Regions from separate parts of the Marinobacter gudaonensis genome, predicted to be linked through region 3. Evidence: predicted binding sites of a transcription regulator. Region 3 holds the regulator's gene; each other region holds the start of a gene.
The links. The regulator FliA, encoded in region 3, starts transcription of late flagellar genes. The targets are predictions, from matches to a motif close to CTAAAGTTTNNNNNNNNNNNGCCGNTAA.
Positions count from the first base shown of each region.

Region 1 (4,200 bases), on a different contig from region 3:
ACGTGGATGTGCTGGTGAACAACGCCGGTCGTTCCATCCGCCGCTCCCTGGATCTGTCCTTCGACCGGTTCCACGATTTCGAGCGCACCATGCAGCTGAATTACTTTGGCTCGGTACGCCTGATCATGGGCTTTGCCCCCAAGATGCTCGAGCGTCGTCGTGGCCACGTGGTCAATATCTCGTCGATCGGCGTGCTGACCAATGCGCCCCGCTTCTCGGCCTATGTGGCTTCCAAGTCGGCGCTGGATGCGTTCAGTCGCTGCGCTGCGGCCGAGTGGTCGGATCGCAACGTCACCTTCACCACCATCAACATGCCGCTGGTGCGCACGCCGATGATTGCGCCCACCAAGATCTACGATTCGGTGCCCACCCTGACACCGGACGAGGCGGCGGGCATGGTGGCCGATGCCATCGTTTATCGTCCCAAGCGGATCGCCACGCGTCTGGGCATCTTTGCCCAGGTGCTGCATGCCCTGGCCCCGAAAATGGGCGAGATCGTCATGAACACCGGCTACCGGATGTTCCCGGATTCGCCGGCGGCCGCCGGCAGCAAGTCCGGCGAAAAGCCCAAGGTCTCCACCGAGCAGGTGGCTTTCGCAGCGATCATGAGAGGTATCTACTGGTAAGCCCCGGTAGCCATAAAAAAACCCGCTTCGGCGGGTTTTTTTATGGGCGTTATTCGGGATCTGCTGGCACCGGAGGGGGCGGGAAGCCGCCCAGTTCACGCCAGCGATTGACAATCCCGCAGAACAGATCGGCGGTTTTCTCGGCGTCGTAGGCTGCCGAATGCGCTTCTTTGTTGCTGAACGGAATGCCGGCCAGCTTGCAAGCCTGGGCCAGCACGGTGTGCCCGTAGGCCAGGCCTGCAAGGGTGGCGGTATCGAAAGTGGAAAACGGGTGAAAGGGGTTGCGGCGGATATCCGCCCGCAGCGCCGCTGCAAAGATAAAGTTGTGGTCGAAGGTGGCGTTGTGTCCGACCAGAACAGCGCGTTTGCAGTCGTGAGCCTTCACTGCCTTGCGGATGGGGCCGAAGATTTCGCTCAGGCCTTCCCGTTCCGGAACGGCTTCCCGCTCGGGATTCCAGGGATCGATGCCGGTAAAATCCAGCGCCGACTGTTCGAGATTGGCACCCTCGAACGGATCGATTTGCTGCACATGGGTCTCGGCGCGGGTCAGCCAGCCGTCCTCATCCATGGTCAGGATAACGGCCGCCACTTCCAGCAGGGCATCCCGCTCCGGGTTGAAACCAGCGGTTTCAACATCGACAACCACGGGCAGAAAGCCGCGGAAGCGGCGGGACATGGGGTGGGGTGGTTTGCTCTCGTCAGTCACTCAAGCTCCGGTCTTGGCCGTGTGAGAAGGAATCCGTTCAGTGAGGTTTACGCCTGCCGCCAGTTAACGGTTTCACCTGCCTTCAGGGGCACAATGGTGCCGTCTGCGAGGGGCAGTTCTGCCGGCATGGTCCAGGGCTCGCGCACCAGGGTGATGGTATCGGTATTTCGTGGCAGGCCGTAAAAATCGGCGCCATTGAAGCTGGCAAAGGCCTCGAGTTTGTCGAGAATGCCCAACTCCTCAAAAATGTCAGCGTACAGGCCAATAGCGCCGTAGGCCGAGTAGCAGCCCGCACATCCGCACGCGGTTTCCTTGCGGTTCTTTGAATGGGGTGCGGAATCGGTACCCAGGAAAAACCGCGAATCGCCGCTGGCCACCGCATCGCGCAGGGCCTGCTGGTGGCGATTGCGTTTGAGGATCGGCAAGCAATAAAGGTGTGGCCGGATGCCACCCACCAGCATATGGTTGCGGTTGTACATCAGGTGCTGGGGAGTAAGGGTGGCGCCCAGGTTGCCGCCATTGTGCTGCTTAACAAACTCTGCGGAATCGGCGGTGGTAATGTGTTCCAGCACCACCCGAAGCTTCGGAAAAGCCTCCAGGATCGGGGAAAGAACCCGCTCGAGGAACACTTTCTCGCGATCAAAGATGTCGATGTCACCGTCCGTCACTTCACCATGGACCAGCAGCAGCATGCCGCAGTCGGCCATGGCGTCCAGCACCGGGTAGATGTTGCGTACGTCCTTCACGCCCGAGGCCGAGTTGGTGGTGGCGCCCGCCGGGTAGAGCTTGGCGGCAACGACACCGGCGGCCTTCGCCTCGCGAACGATTTCGGGGCTGGTACTTTCGGTCAGGTACAGGGTCATCAGCGGCTCAAAACCCGTGCCTTCGGCGGCGGCCAGAATCCGGTCCCGGTAGGCGCCGGCGTCCGCTGCAGTGGTCACCGGCGGCACCAGGTTGGGCATGATGATGGCCCTGCGGAAACAGGCGGCGGTTGCCGGAACCACGTCGGTCAGGATGTCGCCGTCCCGGACGTGCAGATGCCAGTCGTCCGGGCGTGTGATAGTGAGCTTTTCAGTCATGTTGGTTGTCCGCGATGCCTTGGGCAAGAGGAGTTCCGGAGCGGCGGCATGTCCGGAGGCCGAAAATTTGGCGGATTATACCAGATCGGGCCCGCGATTGTTTTCTGGTTAAGCCCTAAAGCCACCGGCGAATCGGCCGTTAACCGGGGTATACCGATTTGGATTCAAGCAGCCATGGCCATGCCGATAAAATCCCCTGATTTGAAGCGATCACTGTTGCTCGCGGCCGGCCTGTTGGCCGGCGCGTCTACTCCCCTGGCGGTGCAGGCCACCAGCTATGGCGCCGGCATTGAAAACAGCCAGTGGTATCTGTCCGAGTCCGTGTTCGAGTGTCGCCTGGTACACGAGGTGCCCGGCTACGGACGCGCGGTATTCAACCACCGCGCCGGCGAGGACCTGTCGTTTTTTCTGGAGGCAAGCACGCCCCTGATGCGGCCGGGCCGTGGCGATCTGGTGGTTGAGGCGCCGGTGTGGCGACCGGGCATCGCTCCCAGACCCGTGGCCAGCGTCAACGTCGCCGAGGGCAACAGACAGGTCTCGCTGGGAACCCGCCAGGCCCACGTTCTGGCACACAGCCTGCTGGACGGCATGCGACCCACGATTACCCGCGAGGCCTGGTTTGACGACCGGCCGGTGCGAGTGCAGGTGTCCAACATCAACTTTGCCGGCGAGTTCGAGCGCTATCAGCGCTGTACGTTGAACTTGCTGCCGGTGAACTTTGATCAGATCCAGCGTTCCAGGGTTCCGTTTGCCAGTGGCAGCACAAGCCTGTCAGACGCCGACCGGAAACTTCTCGATAATATCGTGTCCTACGTGATGGCGGACTCAACAGTGGAGCGCATCTTCGTGGATGGCCACAGCGACAGCATCGGAAGCCGGATCGACAACCGGGCTCTGTCGGAGGAGCGGGCCAATGTGGTAGCCGACTACCTCAAGGCCAGCGGCATCGACGAGAACATGATTACCGTCCGGGCCCACGGCGACCAGTACCCGGCGTCGAACCGTCCGTCCGACAACCGGCGCACCAATATCCGCTTGCAGCGGGCCGGCGACCGGCCAGAGTTGCAGCAGGCCACGGGCTATGGTGGCGAACCGACCGGGTAAGGGCGTCAGTACACCGAGTCGAGCACTTCCAGGTGAGCGTTGACACTCTCGGCCAGGGCCCGCAGGTGATACCCGCCTTCGAGCGTGGAGATAATCCGGTCGTTGCTGTGTTCGTGCGCCACGCCCACGATCAATTCCGTTAACCAGCGATAGTCGTCGGTTTCCAGATTGAGCTCGGCCATGGGGTCCAGCCTGTGTGCGTCGAAGCCCGCGGAAATCAGAATCAGCTGCGGCTTGAAGTCATTCAGCCTCTCCATCCAGCCATCCTGAACACGTTGACGGTATTCCTCTGAGGAGCAGTCCGCGGCAATGGGGATGTTCACAATGTTGCCCGCCTGTCTGTGCACATGCGAGTGAGGGTAGAACGGGTGCTGGAAGCTCGAACACATCAGGATGCGCTCGTCGCCGCCTACAATGTCAACGGTGCCGTTGCCCTGGTGCACGTCAAAGTCGATGATGGCGACCCGCTCCAGGTGGTGAAACGTCAGGGCCCGCATGGCCGCGATGGCCACATTGTTATAAAAACAGAAGCCCATGGATTTTGACCGCTCCGCATGGTGCCCCGGCGGACGGGCGCAGACAAAGGCGTTGGTCACCTGGCTGCTCATTACCATATCGACCGCCTGCACGTTGGCTCCGGCGGCCAGCCTGGCGGCCCGCAAGGTGTCCGGCATCATCGCGGTGT
Region 1 is NZ_FOYV01000003.1:217,935-222,134, forward strand. Features, by position in the region: gene BM344_RS15780 (SDR family oxidoreductase) at 1-626, shown strand, start outside; gene rnt (ribonuclease T) at 676-1,332, opposite strand; gene pyrC (dihydroorotase) at 1,380-2,411, opposite strand; gene BM344_RS15795 (flagellar protein MotY) at 2,592-3,515, shown strand; gene BM344_RS15800 (histone deacetylase family protein) at 3,521-4,200, opposite strand, start outside.
Region 1: the regulator FliA is predicted to act here: its motif matches at 2,527-2,554, upstream of BM344_RS15795 (flagellar protein MotY).

Region 2 (4,200 bases), on a different contig from region 3:
GGCAATGCGATCCAGGGCTTCGGTAACTTCCCCGGACTTCTGAACCGTCGTTTCCGTAACATCCCGGCTGTTGGTCATGGCCGAGACGGCATCCTTGACGCCGCTCTGCAGCCTGGAAATCATTCCCTCAATTTCTTCGGTGGACTTGTGGGTCCTCTGGGACAGGGAACGTACCTCATCGGCCACCACCGCGAAGCCCCGGCCTTGTTCGCCCGCGCGGGCCGCCTCAATAGCCGCATTCAGCGCCAACAGGTTGGTCTGTTCGGCAATCGCCTTGATTTCGACCAGCACCTGACTGATGTTGTCACTGTCCTTGCTTACCCGGTTGATAACCTCCACCGCACCGGAAATTTCCGTGGCCAGGTGATTGATGGTTTTCACGGTGTCAGCGACCACTCCGCGACCGGTTTCGGTGTCGCGCTCGGCGTTACCGGCACTGTCGGCCACCCGGTGGGCGCTTTCAGTTACCTCATTCACCGCATCCACCATCTGGTTCATGGCTTCGTTGATCTGGCCGCTTTCTTCCATCTGCCGGGCAACCGCCTCGCTGTTGGCTGCGGCAGTATCGTTCACCCGTGTAGCCTGCTGGTCCACGTCCGCCGTGGTGCGACTGACCGACCGAATCAGCTCGGCAATGCGGTCCGTCATATTATTGAACTCGGTGGTCAGCTCACCCAGCTCGTCACGATTGCGCAGGTGAATGTGCGTGGTCATGTCACCGGCGGCCACGCTGCGGGCCGCCTGGCTGAACCGGTTGATCGCGGTGCGCACCGACATGAAGAACCCGATGTACAGGTACACCACCACCAGCAACACCGCCACCAGCGCAACCAGGATTAGCGTGCGCTGGTTGATCTCGCTGTCGAGCCGGCCCCGAAGGTTGGTCTCAACCACTTCGAAAGCCGCTTGTTTGAGCTCATCGTAGTAGCCCAGCTGCGCCGACATCAGGCTGTCGTACTCGGTCCACGGCATTTCCAGGCGCATGGGCGTGATCACATTCTGATCCAGCTCGTCTCGAACCACCATAAGGCTCTCATCCACCTTGTTCAGGGCATCGCCTGCTTTGGCAACAAGTGCGGGAGACGCGTCCGAGGCCACTGACAGCGCCGGGGTCAGCAGTGAACTCCGGTTGGTCAACTGGTCATAGATCTCGTTGAGGGTCTCACTGAGAGCGTAGCCAACCTGTCCTTCCACGAGCGCATAGATGCCATAGGATTTTGCCCGACCGATAACAGTTCGGGCAGCAGGGAGCGAATCCCGCACCAGGCCCAGGATCAACTGATTCTCACGGGAGGCCCCCTGGCTCAGGCCGGAAATCTCGATCGTGGCCGATAGCAGCGCCTGGGCCTTCTGGACGAACTCCTGGTAGTACTTGAACTGCGGATCGAAGCTGCCCTGATAATTATCATCGGCGCGCAGGGCCTCCCAGTCCTTGCGCAGCGCCTCAACCTGGTCCAGCCAGGCGCCGGAGGTATCGAACGAACGCGGCTCCGCCGTCAGCGCCTCGAAGGCCGCCGCCACCGCGTCTGCGGCTTCTTCAGACACCGCCCGGATCGCACCTTCATCCTTTATGATGGCGGGTGAGCGGTAATCGCGGTAATCCATCGCTGCGTCCACCAGGCGGTCCACCTGTTGCAACTGCTCGAGGCCTTCAACGCCGCGGTTCATGGTCTGAACCGACTGATTGAGCTCCGAGATAACCAGCCACGACAGCGCGCCAATCGGTAGCAGGAACAGAATGCTGATGAGGCTGAACTTGTAAACCATCGGGAGACGGTTCATCAGGGCAATGGCGGGATTGATAAGTTGCTTCACAACGACCCTCGTACTGGCAGGTAACAACGGAACGTTTATTCTGGTTTTTCTGTTCTCGTTCTTCTTTTATTCTATTGTCGCCTAAAGTCGTAAAAACTTAAGCTTTATTTGGTGATAATCTGTAATATTTTCAAAAATTTTGCTTACACGACCCCCGAAATCACCAACAATGCGAGCGTGCAGATCCACACCAGCATGCTCCGGTTCAGGAGATCCCGCAGCGCTGCCAGGCTCCGACCACCGAAGCTCGTCCAGTCCTCCGGATGCAACCGGGAGAAACGGTCCGGTTCCAGCGCATACCCGGTTAACGACCCGCTGGCGGAAATCATGAGCACGTCGCCCGCTTTTCTCCTGACGCCAGACAAGGATTTACCCATTTCCCGCAACCAGCCGGCGAGGTCGCCGGCAATACCGAAGGTCACCGACAGCAGCCGCGCAGGAATCCAGCCTGCCCACTCCGCCATCCGTGCAAACCGTGGCCGCGCTGCGGCCTGAGGCCATTGGTCTGCCAGTGCCACCAGCCCCCGTGCCAGCACCGCCAGCGCCACGCCTCCGACCATGTACCAGAACGCCACCAGGAAAAACCTTTGGAACACCGACACCAGCAGCGCCCTCGACAGGGACAGGTGCATCGCTTCGGGCGAGAGGGCGGCGCCTCGCTCAGCCGCCGGCAGCCGGTCTTTGATATGGTGCCACGCGGCCTGCATGTCGCCCCGCTGCCAGGCCTCTGCATAGGCCCGCAACAACTGGCGCCAGCCGGGTGTGCCCATCAGCAGCACAAGGATCAGGAAATCTGCCGGATAAGCCGCCATTCGCCAGTCAGACACCACCAGCACATACTCGGCAAGCCCCAGAATCAGCGCTGGCAGCAGAACCAGGGCGAGGCCGGCGTATACATCCGCTTCATGCCCTGCACGGGCTTTGCGGCCGTTGTGGAACCAGCGCCGCCAGAGCTCATCACCATGAAGCCTGTCAAGGGAGTCGAGGCGCCTGCGCACCGAGTAAGCCAGGAGAAACACAATCAGCTCCATTCCGCCGCCTCCCCGGAAGCACGCCCGGAATGCACCATGGCTCGAAAAAGTGACCAGTCAAAGGCAGGGCCCGGATCGGTCTTTCTGCCCGGCGCAATGTCACTGTGGCCGGTGATGCGTGCTTGCGTAATCTCAGGCCAGGCCGCCATGATCTCGCGGGCCACGGTGGCCAGCTGGCGATACTGGGCCTCGGTGTAGGGTATGTGATCAGTACCCTCCAGCTCGATTCCGATGGAGTAGTCGTTGCACTCCTCCCGCCCCTCGAAGCTGGACCGGCCCGCATGCCAGGCCCTGTCATGCAGATTGACAAACTGGATGACCGACCCGTCGCGACGGATCAGCAGGTGGGAGGATACTTCGACACCGGCAATAGTCTGGAAGAACGGGTGGGCCGAAGCGTCAAGACGATTGCAGAAGAAGTCTTCGATTTCAGGTCCGCCGAACTGGCCGGGCGGCAGACTGATGTTGTGAATCACCAGAAGGGAAATGCCGGTACCTTCCGGGCGAGGCCCGAAATTCGGCGATGGACACCAACGGGCGCCCCGGATATGCCCGGTTTCCCGGAGCCGTGTCGCCTCCTCTGTGGAAGGCGTCGGGTTTTCAGGCAAGGCATCTGGATCTGACAAGGTAATTCCAACGGTTTCAGAGGATTACACCTGCAGATTGAATCACAAAGCGCTTGCGGTTGCTACGGATCAGTCTTTACGGCTGCTGCGCAGGTTGTCGATGATGGATTCCAGTGCCCGATCGAAGATCAGACCATCATCAAGCATGGCAACATTACCGGACTCCATTTCCGCCGCCAGCTCTTCCCGTTGGTACTCCGCCACTTTCGCGCCACTGCGATTGACAAAAATGTACTTGCCCGTTGCCTTGATGAAAGCCGCCAGTTTGCAACGTACCTTGGCGTCATCACGGCTGAGCTCGATCCAGGAGCCTACCCGCAGACTATCAGCCCGCTCCAGCCACTGAACAGACACTGCCCCCGATTCGCTGGCGGTCGCCACTGCCTCCGTCTCTACCGGTGGCTCTGGCGTCATCGGCGTCCCATTCTCGGCAGGCGCGTCGGCCGGAGCCACCGATGCATCGATTGTTACTTGCGGCTCTGTATCCGCGGGAACAGCCTGAGCAGCGCCATCGGCTACCCCATCAGGCCCGGCCTGCTCGGGTTCCTCGCGGGACGGTGCGGTTACCAGCCTCTGGAAGACATCTACATGCACCAGCTCAAGGTCACGGATGACCGCATCGGTCGCAAACGGATCCCAGGAGATATCCTGCAACGCCCTGCGCAGCTCATCCACGATACCCGGGATGGCACGGAGCAGATCGCTTCTTGTGGTCTCGGTCACCGGCC
Region 2 is NZ_FOYV01000005.1:63,541-67,740, reverse strand. Features, by position in the region: gene BM344_RS17160 (methyl-accepting chemotaxis protein) at 1-1,815, opposite strand, end outside; gene BM344_RS17155 (histidine kinase) at 1,959-2,846, opposite strand; gene ampD (1,6-anhydro-N-acetylmuramyl-L-alanine amidase AmpD) at 2,837-3,472, opposite strand; gene BM344_RS17145 (DUF1631 domain-containing protein) at 3,542-4,200, opposite strand, start outside.
Region 2: the regulator FliA is predicted to act here: its motif matches at 1,890-1,917, upstream of BM344_RS17160 (methyl-accepting chemotaxis protein).

Region 3 (4,200 bases):
CGCGGCTCGCGGCTTTTCCGGTTGCGCAGAACCGGCAGCCTTTCCGGCCGTAGGGCCACCACCTTTGCCGTGAAGGTCGTCCAGCAGTTTTTCGAACTCGTCGTCGGTAATCAGGTCGTCGCCGGATCCAGCCGGAGACTTGTCGGCGGCCTGGCCCCCGGCGTTTCCGGCTTGCTCCTGACCGCTTGAAGACTGCTCATCGGCTGCCGGAGCACCCGCAAACTGACCCTTGCCGTGGAGCTGATCCAACAGCGCCTCGAACTCATCGTCTGTGATGTCGTCGTCGCCGGAAGCGTCGCTGTTCTTCTCATCCGCCTGTGCTTTTTCCGCAGTCGAGGCTTTCGGCTCATCAGCCAGCGCATCCAGCAACTGCTCGAACTCATCGTCGGTGATATCCCCGCCATCTTCAGCCGCTTCCGCGGTCTCCGTCGACTGGGCGGGCTGCGCCGGGGCGCCAGCGTCCTGGGATTCCGGCTGCGCAAACGCATCGAGGCGCGCAATCAGCTCGTCCGGGGCCGGGGTGAGCTCTTCGTGGTTGCGAACCTGCTCGAACATGGCGTTCACATGGTCCAGAGCTTCCAGAACCACATCCATCAGCTCAGAATCCACCTTGCGCTTGTGGTTACGCAGGATATCGAACACGTTCTCCGCCGAATGGCAGCAGTTCACCAGCGCCTCGAGCTGGAGAAAGCCGGCGCCGCCCTTTACGGTGTGAAAGCCACGAAAGATGGCGTTGAGCAGATCACTGTCATCCGGATGTCGCTCAAGTTCTACCAACTGCTCTGACAGCTTCTCGAGTATTTCGCCGGCCTCCACCAGGAAGTCCTGCAAAATCTCTTCATCAGCATCGAACGCCATGCGTTACCCTCTTTAATCAGAAACCGAGACTGGACAACAGGTCGTCTACGTCGTCCTGCCCCGAAACTACATCTTCCCGCTCATGGGCCTTGATCTGGGGCCCGACACCCTGTTCCGCGGATTCCTGCCGCTCTTCAATCTGGTGGACAGTGCCCGTCAACTGATCCACGTGGCTGGCCATGACCACCAGACTGAGCATCTGCTCTTCCACTTCCTTGACCAGAGCGGTGACCTTCTGGATTACCTGGCCGGTGAGATCCTGGAAGTCCTGGGCCAGAAGAATTTCCGACAGGTTGTTGTACATGGTGTCGGCGTCTGTCGCCATGCTGACAAAGAACCGGTCGATCCGTCCGTACAGCTCCCGGAATTCCGCCGGCTGCATCTCCCGACGACGCAGGCGCTGCCATTCATCGCGAAGCGACGAGGCTTCATCCCGCAGGGCGTTGGCCACCGGCATGGTCTCTTCTACCAGGTCCATGGTGCGGTTGGCCGCCTCGCCGGTCATCTGCACCACGTACTCAAGCCGGTCGGAAGCGTCTGTCATTTTGGACAAGGCTTCCTGCTGCTCGGCATTTCGGGGATCTATCTGGAAGTTCCGGATAGCTTCGTGCAGGCTTCGGGTCAGCCGACCGACCTCCCGATACAGACTCTGATCGCGAACCTCGCTGAGTTCATTGATCAGGGTCATGGCCTTGGCATAATCACCGGCGCTAACGCTCTCCGCCAGCTCGGCCGCCTGCCGCTCGAGTTTTTCCGTCACCTCCGGTTCCAGGCCCCGATGGTTCTGTTTGCTATCGCTCATGAGAGCCATCCGACCTCTGGTTACTGGATTCTTTCAAAGATTTTCTCAATCTTTTCCTTAAGCACTGCGGCAGTAAACGGCTTGACAACATACCCGTTTACGCCCGCCTGGGCAGCGGCCACAATCTGGTCCCGCTTGGCTTCCGCGGTAACCATCAGCACCGGCAGGGTCTTGAGATTTTCATCGGCCCTGACCGCCTTCAGGAGATCAAAACCGGACATGCCGGGCATGTTCCAGTCAGTCACCAGAAAATCGTATTTACCGCTTCTGAGCATCGGCAGCGCGGTGTTGCCGTCGTCCGCTTCATCCGTGTTGGTGAAGCCGAGATCACGCAGCAGGTTCTTGATGATCCGTCGCATTGTGGAAAAATCGTCCACAATGAGGATTTTCATGTTCTTGTCCAATGGGACCTCCAGTTAGTAACACCCGGAATTCGTTTGACCTATCTGCTCGAAGTCTAGCAGGCCGCTGTTTTAACCGCTTATTGTCAGTCCTTTACCACGGTTGTAAAGCGTCGGTTACCAAAAACTACAGTCTGCCTGAGTGCGGACACACGGCGCGCGCTCAGCGACCGGCACCCTGGTGCCAGTCCGACAACCGGCTTCTCAGTCGCAGCGCAGCCTGGCTATGAATCTGGCTGACCCGGCTCTCACTGACCCCGAGCACCGCACCGATCTCCTTCAGGTTCAGCTCTTCCTGGTAGTACAGGCTCAACACCAGCTTCTCGCGCTCCGGCAGATCCTCAATTGCCTCAGCCAGACTGCGGCGGAAAGCATCCGATGACAGCCCTTCCAGGGGATTGTCCTGGGTCTCTGTCTCTTCTATCGGCAGCTCCCCGGATTCATTGAGCTCATCGAGACTAAAAAGTCGGCCACTGTTGGCGTCGGAAAGGTATGAATGGTATTCAGCCAGGCCCATGCCCAGCTCATCGGCGACTTCAAGGTCGGTCGCCTCACGACCAAGACGGTCTTCAACGGCCTTGATGGCCTGGGAGATTCGGCGGGCATTCCGGTGCACAGAGCGTGGCACCCAGTCGCCCTTGCGGATCTCATCCACCATGGCACCCCGGATGCGGATACCGGCGTAGGTTTCAAAGGTGGCACCGCGGGTGGAGCTGTAGCGCTGGGCCGCCTCAAGCAGCCCGATCATGCCGGCCTGCATCAGGTCTTCCAGTTGTACAGAGGCTGGCAGCCGCGCCATCAGGTGCAGGGCGATTTTCTTCACCAGGGGCGCATGCTGTTCCACAAGCTGGGAGGGCCTCTGGGTGCCAGACTGGTTGTAGATACCGAGGTTGTTCGCCAATGCCATGTATCCGGTGTTGTTTGACAGGATCCGATTCAGACTTCGACGAGCCGCTCCACAAAAAATTCCAGATGTCCCCGGGGTGAAGACGGCAGCGGCCAATTGTCCACTTTGTCCGCCAGTGCCTTGATGGCCAGGGACGCCTTGGCCCGGGGGTAGGCATCCAGTACCGCTCGCTGTCGCTGAACCGCTTTTTTCACAGCTTCATCGTAGGGCACTATTCCCACATATTGTAGCGCTACATCAAGGAAGCGCTCGGTAACACGGGTCAGTTTTTCGAACAGGTGGCGTCCTTCCTGCTCGTTGCGCACCTGGTTGGCGAGGATGCGGAAGCGGTTGGTGCCGTAGTCGCGGTTCATCAACTTGATCAGTGCGTAGGCATCTGTGATGGAAGTGGGCTCATCACAGACCACCAGCAGCAGTTCCTGGGAAGCCCGCAGAAAACTCACCACCGATTCGGAAATGCCGGCGGCGGTATCGACAATCAATACGTCAATCTGGTCGCCCAGCTCACTGAAGGCATTGATGAGCCCGGCATGCTCCATGGGGGTTAGCTGGGTCATCCGCTGGGTACCCGAGGACGCGGGGACAATCTTGATACCCCCAGGGCCATTCACCAGCACATCTTTAAGATCGCACTCTCCGGCCAGCACGTCCTGGAGATTCCGGTTCGCGGTAATGCCCAGCAGTACGTCGATATTAGCAAGGCCCAGGTCGGCATCCAGAAGCACTACCCTGCGCCCTTTCTGGGCTAGCGCTATGCCAAGGTTCACCGACACGTTGCTCTTGCCGACACCACCTTTGCCGCCTGTCACCGCGATCACCTGTACCGGATGTGCTTTGCTCATACTCGTTTTTGTCTCTCGCCACGTTTAACCGGGTCTTGTGTGTCCGGACACCTGCCACGCATCCGATGACAGGTCTCAATCTTCAGGCGCCCTCAGCAACCGCCTGCTGTCGCTGCAGGGCTTTCAGGCGATCGACTGCCAGCCGCACCAACGGAACGGCCTGGGCATGGTGCAGATCTTCCGGAATCTTCTGCCCGTCAGTGTAATAGGCCACGGGCAGGCCGGTTTCCATGACAAAGCCGAGAGATTCGCCGAGCGTCAGGGCCTCGTCTACCTTGGTCATCACACAGCCCGCAAGATTTGCCATCTTATAGCAATGCCACACGGATTTCATGATCCGCGGTTGACTGGTCGCCGACACCACGAGGTGCGTGCGGACATTGTGGTGGC
Region 3 is NZ_FOYV01000001.1:918,879-923,078, forward strand. Features, by position in the region: gene BM344_RS04165 (chemotaxis protein CheA) at 1-858, opposite strand, end outside; gene BM344_RS04170 (protein phosphatase CheZ) at 875-1,660, opposite strand; gene cheY (chemotaxis response regulator CheY) at 1,681-2,064, opposite strand; gene BM344_RS04180 (RNA polymerase sigma factor FliA) at 2,225-2,968, opposite strand; gene BM344_RS04185 (MinD/ParA family protein) at 2,998-3,810, opposite strand; gene flhF (flagellar biosynthesis protein FlhF) at 3,893-4,200, opposite strand, start outside.